Regions from separate parts of the Bacillus sp. LQ16 genome, predicted to be linked through region 1. Evidence: riboswitches for the same ligand, from Rfam matches in the RefSeq annotation. Region 1 holds a riboswitch; each other region holds the start of a gene.
The links. A riboswitch is a leader RNA that binds a small molecule or an ion and turns the genes downstream of it on or off. The one in region 1 is predicted to bind thiamine pyrophosphate.

Region 1 (3,502 bases):
ATGTATGAACTAGAAGCCACAATTGATACAAAAGATTTACAAGAACTACATACAGGAATGGTTGGTAGAGCTTCTGTCATTACAGGAGAAGAAACGGTATGGAAATTTATTTTAAGAAAATTAGATTTTATTTCTAATTGAAATAGTTAAAAATAGATTCATATAAGGAGACAGAATTAAGTATGAAAAAGTATTTTTCTATTATAATCATGTTAATTTTATTAATAAGTTCTTTTCCTTTATCGGTTACATATGCAAAGGAAAAAAACATCAATTTAAGCAATATTGAGCAAATGACTAGTGTTTTTAATGATAATATTAATCTAGGAGAAAAAATTAGCTATATTAGAAATAGTGATTTGAATAATTGGTCAGTTAAAGAAATGAATCAGGCCCTAGATAAAATAGATAATTTAAATCTGAGTATAATGGAACGAGCAAGTTTAAAGAGAGAGGTAATACGTTCTTCAGGATTTTCTAATTTTGATTTTAAAGAAACAAATTCGGATGTATTAGCATTTAAGGAATTAAAAATAGAAATTATAGAGACTGATCAGCTACTTACTTTATATAGAAGAAGCAAGGCTGGTGAACCGGAATCTAAATATGGTCTTGGCTATTGGTGGGGAGATAAAGAAAGAAATATTGAAGAAACTAGAAATGAGTTAGCCGTATTAGAAGCTTGGGGGAATCCGCTTAATATACAATATAAAATCACGGTACCTAAAGGAACGAGAATACTTAAAGGATTTACAGCTTCGCAAACTCAATATCTTAAAGGTACAAGTATAGTTCAAGAATATAGAGAAGGTGGAGCTATGCAATACTGGATTAATAAGATAGATAACAGTTGGTTACAATAAAATTTATTAGGAGGATAGCATGACAAATCATCATGAATTTATAAGTTTAGCTCTAGATTGTGAGCGTATTATAAAACAAAATATCCCTAGTAATCCCGACGATGCTAAAAGATATCATTTAATGCTAAACGAACTTAAAGGGTTAAGAATGACCATAAAATTAAACCAATTAAATGACAAGTTATATTATTTATCAATTACACAAATGCTTGAGAAAAATGATCCGAAAAAAGTATTACAAGCTGTTTTAAAACTTAATACATTTTATTGTAACTACTATCAAAATTTATAAATTTACTACCATAATAAACTTGAGCCTATATTCTTTCAAATAACATAGCTCATGGTGGCAGGCACTCGAAAGGGTGCCTTTTCTTTAGGGAAAATACACCTAATAAGAAAGCTAGTCTTAACGTACAATTTTCTTTTTATGTGCAATTATAAATATATTAGATATCATTGTTAAATGAAGGATGAAAGGTGTTTTAGAATTTATGTGCAGATATATTTTATAGAGATAAGTCGATGTCTGTTGCTACAATAATTTCATTTACATCTTTTCTAAGTAGCTGACTTTTTACAGCATTAAATTGTTTACCAGTTTGTTTAATAACCGTTAATTTCAAACGCTCAGGTAGCATCGGTAAATCTTCTAAATTCCACTTTTTATATTTCACATCATAACTTTCTGGATCTGCTAATGTAACGAGATGACCTAAAGCCCAAGTTACAATATATTTACTACCCTCAAGATAGCCGTTTCCTTTTTTATCACACTTCAGTACACGAGCAATATCTCGTGCAACGGAAGGTTTTTCAGCGATTACAACGCTTTTTGACATATTAAAAACATCCTTTCAAATTTCCATAAGTTAAATATAGCATACATCTTCTTGAGATTCAGTTTCGCTCCATATTTGATCGGTTTTTAATGGAGGGAACAAAATCCCAACTAATTAAAGTTTCACTTTATCAGTTGCTTCTATATTAAATAGAAAAAGTAAAGAACTTGTTATTTTACTAGAATAAGAGTAGACTTTGAAGTAGATGAATAAGAAACACATGGGAGTTTGTGGATACAAACTGAGAGTATGGCTACTAGTCCGTCATTGACCATTTGAACCTGTTGGATAATGCCAGCGTAGGGAGAGTGTAAAAGCACATATTCAGGCACTTTGCGTACGCGCAAAGTGCCTTTTTGTGTATCTCCCATCATTATAGTTAGGAGATGAAAAGGATGAATATGAAAGAAATTAGTAAAGTAGTGGATTTGGTGAGAGAATCTAATCCGCTCGTTCATAATATTACAAATGTTGTTGTAACAAATTTTACTGCTAACGGTTTGTTGGCACTTGGGGCATCGCCTGTAATGGCGTATGCAAAAGAAGAAGTAGCAGAAATGGCTAGCATTGCTGGAGCTTTAGTATTAAATATGGGAACACTTCGTCCTGAGGAAGTAGAAGCGATGTTACTTGCTGGTAAATCAGCAAATGTGAACAATGTGCCAGTACTATTTGATCCAGTTGGTGCAGGAGCAACTTCGTATCGAACAGAAGTTGCGAGACATATTCCAGCCGAAATAGATTTAGCAATTATCCGCGGCAATGCGGCTGAAATAGCAAACGTTATTAATGAGAAATGGGAAATTAAAGGGGTAGACGCTGGTACTGGAAATGGCAATGTTGTAAGTATTGCAAGGCAGGCAGCAGACGAATTAAATACAGTTGCGGTTATTACTGGAAAAGAAGATGTTGTTACAGATGGAGAGAGAACTATTGTTATTCGAAACGGTCACCCTATTTTAACGAAAGTTACGGGAACAGGTTGTTTACTAACGTCTGTAATAGGAGCATTTGTAGCAGTGGAAAAAGATTATGTAAAAGCAGCAGTAGCAGCATTAACGTTTTATGGTGTAGCTTCGGAACTGGCAGCTGCTAAGACCGTGGAAAAGGGACCTGGTAGTTTCCAAATTGAATTTTTAAATCAGTTAGCGAATACTACTGCTGGTGATATTGAGAAGTATGGAAAGATTGAGGAGTTAGAGTAAGGGGGATGAAACATACGATGCGCATTGAAACAAAGAAAATGTCTAAGTTATTACAAGTGTATTTTATTATGGGAAGCAATAACTGCACGAAGGATCCTTTAGCTGTATTGAAAGAAGCGTTAGATGGTGGAGTGACACTTTTTCAGTTTCGCGAGAAGGGGGAAGGTTCTTTAATCGGAGAAGATAGAGTGCGCTTTGCAAAAGAATTGCAGACGCTTTGTAAGGAATATAGTGTTCCTTTCATTGTAAATGATGATGTAGAATTAGCCATTGAATTAGATGCAGATGGTGTTCATGTAGGACAAGATGATGAAGGAATTACATCTGTTCGTGAAAAAATGGGAGATAAAATTATCGGCGTATCTGCTCATACAATTGAAGAAGCACGCTTTGCAATCGAAAATGGAGCAGATTATTTAGGCGTTGGACCTATTTTCACAACGAGTACGAAAAAAGATACGAAAGCGGTTCAAGGAACGAAAGGATTAGCTTATTTTAGAGAACAAGGAATTACAGTGCCGATCGTTGGTATTGGTGGGATTACAATTGAAAATACAGCAGCAGTTATAGAAGCGGGTGCGGACGGTGTTTC
Region 2 (3,502 bases), 730 kb from region 1:
TATCCCTTATCGTTATCCCGCTCACAACAGTCGTCACACTATTCCTCTTATTCTACTGGGTACATCTCTTCTTTGCCTTATAAACAACAGAAGCCCCATTTGCTACCGTCTTAGCAAATGGGGCTTCTTCTATAATAAAGTTAGGTACTACAGTGTGATCAATCAAGTAAAGAGGTGTAATGTGTTATTGATATAAATGACTACCAGCTTCTTTAAATTCTTCTGCTTTCTCTTTCATTCCTTTTTCAATTGCTTCTGTCGTTTCTAAATCATTTTCTTTTGCATACTCACGGATATCATGTGAAATTCTCATACTACAAAACTTCGGTCCACACATTGAACAGAAGTGAGCTGTCTTTGCCCCTTCTGCAGGCAACGTTTCATCGTGATATTCCATCGCACGTTCAGGATCTAAAGATAAATTAAATTGATCGCGCCAACGAAATTCGAAACGTGCTTTTGAAAGTGCATCATCACGCTGATGAGCCGTTTTATGTCCTTTTGCAAGATCAGCCGCATGCGCTGCAATTTTGTACGTAATAACACCCGTGCGTACATCATCTTTATTCGGTAAACCTAAATGTTCTTTCGGCGTTACATAACAAAGCATCGCCGTTCCAAACCAACCGATCATCGCAGCTCCAATTGCCGATGTAATATGGTCATAACCTGGTGCAATATCTGTCGTTAGTGGCCCAAGTGTATAAAACGGCGCGCCCTGACAAATATCAAGCTCTTTCTCCATATTCTCTTTAATTAAGTGCATCGGTACGTGTCCAGGTCCTTCGATCATAACTTGCACATCATGTTTCCAAGCAATTTTCGTTAATTCACCAAGTGTTTCAAGCTCAGAGAATTGTGCTTCGTCATTTGCATCTGCAATCGATCCTGGACGTAATCCATCTCCAAGAGAGAACGAAACATCGTACTGCTTCATAATTTCACAAATCTCTTCAAAATGAGTATATAGGAAGTTTTCTTTATGATGGAATAAACACCACTGCGCCATAATCGAACCACCGCGCGAAACGATACCTGTCGTACGCTTTGCAGTAATTGGAATGTAACGAAGTAATACACCAGCATGAATCGTAAAGTAATCCACGCCTTGCTCCGCTTGCTCAATTAACGTATCACGGTACACTTCCCACGTTAAATCTTCTGCAATTCCATTTACCTTTTCAAGCGCTTGATAAATCGGCACAGTTCCAACTGGTACAGGCGCATTACGAATAATCCACTCACGCGTCGTATGAATGTTTTTACCTGTAGATAAATCCATAATCGTATCTGCACCCCAGCGAGTAGCCCACGTCATCTTTTCTACTTCTTCTGCAATAGAAGAAGATACAGCAGAGTTTCCGATATTCGCGTTTACCTTCACATGAAAGTTCCGCCCGATAATCATCGGTTCAGCTTCTGGATGATTAATATTCGCTGGTAAAATAGCGCGGCCTTCTGCGATTTCCTTACGAACAAACTCCGGCTCTACCCCTTCACGAATCGCAACATACTCCATCTCAGACGTAATAATGCCATTACGTGCATAGTGCATTTGCGTAACGTTTGCACCTTGCTTTGCTCTAAGTGGCTTGCGATCCATCTGCGGGAAAACAGGTGTATGTTTCGAAGCCACTTTCACACCGTCATCCTCTGGTTTCACTTCACGCCCTTCGTATGCTTCTACATCACCACGCCCCAGAATCCAAGAATGGCGCGGCGTTGGAATCCCCTTTTCTAACTCCACTTTATACTCAGGATCCGTATAAGGTCCGCTCGTATCATACACACGGACTGGAGGATTTGGGATGCCGTTCGTTTCGCTTTGTTCAATCTCACGCATCGGCACTTTCATGCCTGCGCGTGGTCCATCCACATATACTTTCTTACTCCCTGGTAAACTCGATTTCAATTCAATTTGCTCAGCTGAAACAGACTGTTTCATAACCTTTGTTGCCTCCCCTGTTCGTGACAAGGACGAGATATGGCCAGCGCATGCCAAAATAAAAAGAGCCAGGTCCATAAAAAAATAAGGACCTGGCTCATAAAAGACATCATTATGTAAAGCCGTTAACTTCCCTACGCTGGTACGAGCCAGATCAGGTCCAAAGGGTTAAGAAGTTCACGCGCTTCTCTCTCAGCCTACGCATACGTTAGGCACCCCTAGTTTATCACTGATTTAATTTTCAATACTTTCCCATCATACACGATAATCTGAAAAATGCAAAGGTTATTTCTTTTTCTCTTTATGGAATCATCCACGTTAAATAATATGCTTGAACATACGTCATAATACCAGCAATAATTACGAAGAACACCCTATTGTAAAAATAGTTTATGACTTAACATGGGAGTTTAAAAACATCTTCACCACAAAGAGTGTTGAGAATTTCGACCATTGTATTGAGAAAATGAAGAATACTAATATACAAGAGTTTAAGAGCTTTACGAATGGATTAGCCGGGGATATTGAAGCTGTCAGAAATGCGGTAACTTATGAGAATAATAATGGTCTTGCCGAAGGGAGCATAAACAAGTTAAAGCTTATTAAAAGAATCATGTATGGTCGATGCAAATTCTCCACATTGCGGACAAAGATTCTACTTTTGGAGAGAATGAGACTTTTCAACTAACTCCGGAAAGAACCATTTTTTACTTGCCAAATACATTCATCAGTCCCGTTTGACAAAGAGCCTTTGTCTCTGCTGCATTTCGCTACAACTGCTACCTGCCATACAACCTGCAATAGAGATAGGTAACAATTTACTATACAAGGAACAAAATTGACCTGCTCCTCCATTTAGTGATTTAACTATCTTTATTATTCAGAGCTAAAACTCAAAGAGAAAGCTCTTACATTTATTGTAACATTATTTCCTTAATATGTTAATTTTTTTATTGTCTTGTTAGTTAAAGGGGTACTTAATACAAAAAATAACCGTAGATAGTAGCACGAACACTGTTCTTGTTATAATTAATTTTTTTCAGAACGTCTATAATCCTCTTTTAAAAAATATATGTAAATATAATAAAAAACGAATGATTAATAGAAATATTCTACACCACTCGTTTTTTATCGGACTTCTTTTTACTGTACTTTTATTTTCTTTATGAGTTATTAGAAAAATAATTGTCTATATAAGTCTTTATTTTTTCAAAATTCTTTTCCATAAATAAGATTGCTGGTACTTCAATTATTGGAAGATTATTTTCATTATCAAAAGCTGGACACGGTTTGGGAACTACCAAATAGTCAACTGAGTTTTTATCCCTGATATAATTAATTGAAACATCATAATACTTAGAAAAATATTCCTTCAAATCATTCTGATTCCTTAAAAATGGTAGAGAAAATATTGAACCATAATTTATACCAGCGTCGACAATTAATACAAAGCATATTTTTTTCATGATACACCCTCCTCGTATAATAAGTTTTAAGTTAATAACTGTTCCTTGAAAATTAAATAGTTTTTATCTTCAAGAGCTACATCAAAAAAAT
Region 3 (3,502 bases), 330 kb from region 1:
AGTTGTATATAATTTCCCATTGATTTGATGCGCAATGAACACAACATTGCCATAGCTAGCTGAATAATAAGATTTCACAACTTTACCTGCAGCAGCAGCTTGGATAGAGACGTTCCCTGGAGCAGCAATATCTATACCATAATGCATTTGTTCCCATCGTATATCAAAGGTTGAGCTAATTCTTCCTTGAGCAGGGAATTTGAAAGCAGCTGGAATAGATGAAGGCTGATCTGTTTTAGCCTGTGGTTGATTTTGTACTACATAGTGTTTTGCTACATATCCGTATCCTGTGCCAAAACGAATTTTATACCAAGTTCCTACAGTTTCTACTACTTGTACTTGTGTACCGTTTTGTAATGAACCGAGTAGAGCGCTACTTGTACTAGTGTTGCTACGTACATTCAGATTAGGTGTTGCAACAGTATATTTTGTATTATTTTGAACGGTGATTCCTTTTACTAAGGGTTGTGAACCATTAGAGATGAATGCTTTTTGTACGTAACCCGTTTGGCCATTATGTGATATTTTATACCATTCGCCTTGATCTTCTTGAACGGTAATAAACTTGCCATTTGGTAATACATCTAAAATGGAAGATTCTAAATTAGGTTCAGAGCGAACGTTTAATGCATTAGCATTGACGATGTATTGATCATTAGATTGAAGTTTGTTTTTTAGTAAAATAGCATCTTTTTGTACATAACCTACTTTATTATGAACAGATACTTTATACCAACCATTAGTTGTTTCAAGGATGTTCACTTTTGTATTAAAGCGAATTGTATCAATTGATGTGCTCTTTACGTTATCTTCTGTATGTAATGCTACTTGATCGACTTTGACATACCCAGTTTTAACATTAGATAATTGTTCAGCGTTTGCTTTTTGTACATTTGTTTCACCCATAGAAGGAAGTAAAGAAGCAATCGCTACAGTAGTTGCTGTTAAAGCAGTAGCTTTCATATTCATGGAATAGAGACCTCCTCTAGTTGTATAGTTGTAATTTTATTATAGTATAAAGATATAATATAGTGGGTGTATTCACATAAATGTAATATGAAATCAATATAAAAATAAATTTTTTGAGGATAATGATTCCTTTTTAAACAATTAATTGGAGTTTTATGTTCTAAAATAGAATGTATATATTGTATAACTTTAATTTTTTGTTGATAATTAAGAAAATTAAAATAGTTGATGATGTCTTATTAGGGTGTTATACTGACAGTGATAATTTTATAGTTTGCTAGGAGAGCTGGTGTTGCCAGCTGAGAGTAGGCCGTAAGCCTTTGATCCTTTTTATTACCTGATCTAGATTATGCTAGCGTAGGGAAGCAATTCGGACACTAACAATGAGTCCCCGTTTCTTTGCGTATAGAAACGGGGCTTTTTTATTTGAAAATTTCATATTGAAACCACTAGGGGTGCTTGATTTGCTGAGAGAGGAATAATCCTTAACCCTTATAACACCTGATCTAGGTAATACTAGCGAAGGGAAGTGGAACATCGAATAAATGTATAATTTTATTTGCTGTAACCACTTCTTATATATAGAAGTGGTTTTTTATTTAGATACATATATTGAAAGGGGATAGAGAAATGAAATTTTGCGATAGATTATTAGAAACTGTGCAACCGGTTTGGGAGATGAGTCATAATCATCCGTTTGTAGTGGGTATGGGAGATGGCACGTTAGAAAAAGATAAATTTCAGTATTATATTATTCAAGATTATTTATATCTACTAGATTATGCAAAATTATATGCGATTGGTGTTGTAAAAGCAACGAATCCACAAGTAATGGGAAAGTTCGCTGAACAAATTGATGGAATATTAAATGGCGAAATGACAATCCATAAACAATATGCAAAAAGACTTGGAATTTCTATAGAGGAGATAGAGTCTGCAAAACCGTCTGCTAAAAATTTAGCTTATACAAATTACATGATGTCTGTATCTCAAAATGGCACACTTGCAGAATTAATAGCAGCGCTTCTTCCATGTATGTGGAGCTACTGGGAAATTGGAAAGCGTTTAAATGATATTCCTGGAGCAAGAGATCATGAGTTTTTTGGTGAGTGGATTCAAGGATATAGTTCGGAAGAATACGGTAATCTTTGTATTTGGTTAATAGATTTATTAAATGAAATGGCAGTTGGAAAGTCTGAGAAAGAACTAGATAGATTAGAGGAGATTTTCTTATATTCCAGTCGATTTGAATATTTATTCTGGGATATGTCCTATCGTAAGGAGATGTGGGGATTTGAGGAGCAAGAACATACTACAGTTTCATAATGTTTCTTTTCATTACGATGAGAAACCAATCATCCATGAATTAAATGCTTCTATACATGAGAAAGAGTTTGTCAGTATTATCGGACCGAGTGGATGTGGGAAAAGTACTTTATTTCGCCTTATTACAGGCCTAGAGAAGGTAAGTACTGGAAAGATAGAACTGACAGAAACAAAGCACCATCCTGTAGGATATATGCCGCAAAAAGATATGCTTTTGCCGTGGAGAACAATTATTGAGAATGCTGCTCTGCCGCTAGAGTGCCAAGGTGTACAGAAGAAAGAAGCACAAGTAAAGGCAAAGGAACTGTTATATAAATTTGGTTTACAAGGATATGAGACAAAACATCCGAAAGATTTATCTGGTGGTATGAGGCAACGCGTATCTTTTATCCGAACTTTGTTAACGGGCGGGGAGATATTGTTATTAGATGAACCGTTTAGCGCGTTAGATGCTTTAACGAAGGCCTCTTTGCAAGAATGGCTGTTTGAACAATGGCAAGAGTGGGAAAAAACAATTTTATTCATTACTCATGATGTTGAAGAAGCGTTATTTCTTTCGAACCGAGTTTTAGTAGTGGAACAGCAGCCGATAACGACTTTGACTGAGCGGATTGTACCACTTGATCATAACAGAACACGAAAAGATTTATATAAACCGGAAGTATTAGCGCTGAAAGATGAGCTTCTTAGTATGTTACAAAGGCAGGTACTTGTGTGATGAACCGATTGAAAGAATTAGTTCCTGCTATTACACTTTCTAGTATTTTACTAGCTGTGTGGGAAATAGGAGCAAGAATTGTAGATGAGATGTACATTTTACCGTCACCGTCTGCGATTGTAATGAAGATATGGAAACTAAAAGACATATTATTTACGGTTCATTTACCTGCAACGTTATACGTCGTTTTAATAGGTGTTGTTATTTCTATCGTATTAGGTGTAGGGCTAGCGATGTTAATGAATGCGAGTACATGGATGGAAAGAGCATTTTATCCATTATTAGTTGCTTCACAAACGATTCCGATTACTGCGCTTGCTCCGCTATTTGTTTTATGGTTTGGATACACAATTTGGAGTAAGGTTGTTGTCACAGTTTTAATTACGTTTTTCCCGATTGCGGTCAATACGTATGATGGACTGCGTAGTACAAAAAAAGAATGGGAGGAGCTCTTAGTTACATATGGAGCAACGAAAAGAGATATTTTTC
Region 4 (3,502 bases), 2.1 Mb from region 1:
GTTGAGAAAATGAAAATCGGTGTTATTATGGGCGGGGTATCGTCTGAAAAACAAGTTTCAATTATGACGGGGAATGAAATGATTGCTCATTTAGATAAAAATAAGTATGAAATAGTTCCAATTACATTAAACGAAAAAATGGATTTAATTGAAAAAGCGAAAGACATTGACTTTGCATTGCTCGCATTACACGGAAAATACGGAGAAGATGGGACAGTTCAAGGAACACTGGAGAGTTTAGGGATTCCTTATAGCGGAAGTAATATGTTATCTAGCAGTATATGTATGGATAAAAATATTTCGAAAAAGATTTTACGTTATGAAGGTGTAGAAACACCAGATTGGATTGAACTTACAAAAATGGAGGATCTAAATCTTGATGAGTTAGATAAGTTAGGATTTCCATTAGTGGTAAAACCAAACTCTGGCGGATCGAGTGTCGGGGTGAAAATCGTTTACAATAAAAATGAATTGATCTCAATGCTAGAAACTGTATTCGAATGGGATTCTGAAGTAGTAATTGAGAAGTATATAAAAGGTGATGAAATCACATGTTCTATTCTGGATGGAAAACAGTTACCTATAGTTTCAATTCGACATGCAACCGAGTTCTTTGATTACAATGCAAAATATGATGATACTAGTACAGTTGAGGAAGTTATCGAACTTCCAGCAGAAATTAATGAACGTGTAAATAAAGCTTCACTGACTTGTTATAAAGCATTAAAATGTAGTGTTTATGCAAGAGTTGATATGATGGTGAAGGACGGAATTCCATATGTAATGGAAATTAATACATTACCAGGGATGACACAATCAAGCCTATTGCCCAAAAGTGCAGAAGCAGCGGGAATTAGTTATAGCAAACTATTAGATATGATTATTGAAACATCATTAAAAGTTAGAAATGAAGAAGGGTTTTAAGGAGATTATATAACTAATTCTTTTGACAGTTTCACGAAGTATGCTATGATGAATACATTATAAAAACAAAATATTTATCCACTAGGGGGGCCTTTTATAGGCTGAGATCAAATGTGATTTTGAGACTCTTAGTACCTGATCTGGTTAATGCCAGCGTAGGGAAGTGGGAAAGACGTTGCTATTTAATGAGTAAATAAATACTGTCAATTTCACTTTCTTTACGCCTGTAAAGAAAGTTTTTTTATTTTACAGCTTTAATAATTGTGGATAAATACTTATATTTTATACATTATTGGAGGGATTTAAATGACTTTTTCACAATCATTACGTAAAGAAGTAGATTCAATTTGGGAAGCGAGTTTTAACCATCCTTTTGTAAAAAAACTTGGTGAAGGAACATTAGATTTAGCTAGTTTTCGCTATTATGTGCTTCAAGATTCATATTATTTGAGTCATTTTGCTAGAGTACAAACTTTAGGAGCTGCAAAAGCTCTTGAATTAGAGACGACAGCTCGTATGGCACATCATGCTCAAAATACATATGAGGCCGAGTTATCTTTACATGAGAATTTTGCTAAAAAGCTAGGGATAACAAAAGAAGAAAAAGATAATTTTATTCCTGCGCCAACTGCATATGCGTATACTTCACATATGTATCGTGCTGCGTATGAAGGGCATTTAGGAGATATCATTGCAGCAATTTTACCTTGCTATTGGTTGTATTATGAAATTGGCGAACACTTAAAAGAGTGCCAGCCGGAAGAGCCAATTTATAACGAATGGATTTCTGCTTATGGATCTGATTGGTTCCGTACGCTAGTTGAAGAACAAATTACACGTTTAGATACTATCGCTGAAAAAGTAACAGAGGCAGACCGCAAACGTATGAAACAGCATTTTATTATTAGCAGTCAATATGAATATTCATTTTGGGAAATGGCTTATACATTAGAAAAGTGGCCAGTGGATACAGACGTAAAAGACGTAATTGGATAAAGAATAGAAGTAATGTTATAGATAGGTATGGATCATACCTATCTATATATTTTTTCTTGTCAAATTTGCGTAAAGTCATTAGTGCTACGGATATGGCGAAATAGAATATCGATAATTTAGCTCATTTACTTGTCTACGTATTAACTGGATAAACTTCTGTCACATTTATTTTACAATCAAAGAACGTAAATGTTGGTGGTATGAAGTTAAATAAGAAAAGAAACCCGAGCTGTTAGCTGTAACCGAGTTGTTTTTTCTTTGCAGGAATTTCTAAATTATCATGGAGTGTTGTTAATACGATATGCAAATATGCATATCGTATTTTTTTGAGTTCTTTATGTGTTAAAATTAGATATAAAGATATGGAAATATAAAGAAGCAAAAGCAGGAATATCCAATGAATTTTGAGAGGTGTTATATGTTTACAAATAAGAAATTAATTCGATTTGGTTTATCGTTGTTTGTATTTTTAGGGATAATTAATTTTACAATCAGCTATTTCCAAACATATCTTGAAACAGCAGCAGATATTAAATGGGTAATTCCAGAAATTTGGAAAACTATTTTGCTAGATGTTCCTCAAGGTATACTTGTTCTTTTAGGCGCAATTGCTTTATATGATTTCACAAAAGAGGCATCACAAAAAGACGCATCAATCTAAGTGTGTCTTTTTTCTATTAGGAATTTCATAGAGAGTTTTGCTGGAGAAATAGAATGAAAAGCCCTAATAAGGGCTTTTTTCTTTGTAGGAATTTCTTATCCGTCATAGAAACCGGTTACTTGGAGGTGTTATAGCGAAAGGCATTTACAGTACAGAAAAATCTAAGCGGCAGACGAAAATATATAGGATATGGCAACATAATTATTGAGAAATTAATTGAATTTAGTAGGTATGAAGATATGACGCTAGAATTCATATTTTTTAATTTTTATTTATCCCGCATTAACGGGCTGTTCGTAAAAGCCTGATTGGTGAGGGCTAATAATCAGCGGGGGATGAACTCCCCCCCACTGATTAAAGTTTCACTTTATAAAAATGAGCCCATAGCAAAAATAGGTATATGAACAAGGTGCATCATCTAGTGATAAGTCATACTTTGTTGGTGTACGTATTGAACTTAGTTTATAGCGCTATTTCTACTTAGATGTAACGAACAGAAATATGGGCAAGCATCGATGAGGTTGTATTTTATAAACGGAGGTCATGAAAATGAATCAGTTTCAACAAGAACTACAAGCGTTAAGTCTTAATGATTACCGGTCTGGAAATATTGTGTATTGGGACCAGCAAAACCAATATCCATATTACTATATTGAAGATGCCGCTCGTCGCTGTGGCGGTTGTGGTCGTTGTGGAGGTTGTGGTGGAGGACGGTGTGGCGGATTCCGTTGTGGTGGATTCCGTTGTATTGGTTGCTTCGGTTGTTTTGGTTGTGGAGGTTGCGGAGGTTGTGGCGGCTGTGGTGGTTGCTCTAATTGTTTTGATGGTTTTAGTGGTACTACTGATACTACGGGTACAATTGTAACATATGAATATTGATTACAGTTATCCCGCTATTTATCGGGCCGTAAGATTCTCCCT

Region 2: it holds a riboswitch for thiamine pyrophosphate, as region 1 does, so the genes downstream of both, thiC (phosphomethylpyrimidine synthase ThiC) here and thiM (hydroxyethylthiazole kinase) in region 1, are expected to answer to the same signal.
Region 3: it holds a riboswitch for thiamine pyrophosphate, as region 1 does, so the genes downstream of both, tenA (thiaminase II) here and thiM (hydroxyethylthiazole kinase) in region 1, are expected to answer to the same signal.
Region 4: it holds a riboswitch for thiamine pyrophosphate, as region 1 does, so the genes downstream of both, tenA (thiaminase II) here and thiM (hydroxyethylthiazole kinase) in region 1, are expected to answer to the same signal.

The regions. Positions count from the first base shown of each region.
Region 1 covers NZ_CM173491.1:448,269-451,770, forward strand. Annotated here, with positions in the region: gene AC3EMB_RS02270 (HlyD family efflux transporter periplasmic adaptor subunit) at 1-141, shown strand, start outside; gene AC3EMB_RS02275 (autotransporter) at 183-863, shown strand; gene AC3EMB_RS02280 (hypothetical protein) at 883-1,155, shown strand; partial or broken gene AC3EMB_RS02285 (toprim domain-containing protein) at 1,391-1,705, opposite strand; TPP riboswitch at 1,916-2,028, shown strand; gene thiM (hydroxyethylthiazole kinase) at 2,101-2,910, shown strand; gene thiE (thiamine phosphate synthase) at 2,928-3,502, shown strand, end outside.
Region 2 covers NZ_CM173491.1:5,097,607-5,101,108, forward strand. Annotated here, with positions in the region: gene AC3EMB_RS25915 (arsenic transporter) at 1-83, shown strand, start outside; gene thiC (phosphomethylpyrimidine synthase ThiC) at 185-1,945, opposite strand; TPP riboswitch at 2,060-2,175, opposite strand; partial or broken gene AC3EMB_RS25925 (L-lactate permease) at 2,247-2,318, opposite strand; gene AC3EMB_RS25930 (transposase) at 2,364-2,633, shown strand; gene AC3EMB_RS25935 (hypothetical protein) at 3,109-3,411, opposite strand.
Region 3 covers NZ_CM173491.1:778,439-781,940, forward strand. Annotated here, with positions in the region: gene AC3EMB_RS03930 (SH3 domain-containing protein) at 1-969, opposite strand, end outside; TPP riboswitch at 1,239-1,350, shown strand; TPP riboswitch at 1,411-1,514, shown strand; gene tenA (thiaminase II) at 1,600-2,295, shown strand; gene AC3EMB_RS03940 (ABC transporter ATP-binding protein) at 2,264-3,013, shown strand; gene AC3EMB_RS03945 (ABC transporter permease) at 3,013-3,502, shown strand, end outside.
Region 4 covers NZ_CM173491.1:2,572,106-2,575,607, forward strand. Annotated here, with positions in the region: gene pdxR (MocR-like pyridoxine biosynthesis transcription factor PdxR) at 1-5, shown strand, start outside; gene AC3EMB_RS12795 (D-alanine--D-alanine ligase) at 10-924, shown strand; TPP riboswitch at 998-1,103, shown strand; gene tenA (thiaminase II) at 1,231-1,920, shown strand; gene AC3EMB_RS12805 (DUF3937 domain-containing protein) at 2,318-2,581, shown strand; gene AC3EMB_RS12810 (heterocycloanthracin/sonorensin family bacteriocin) at 3,131-3,460, shown strand.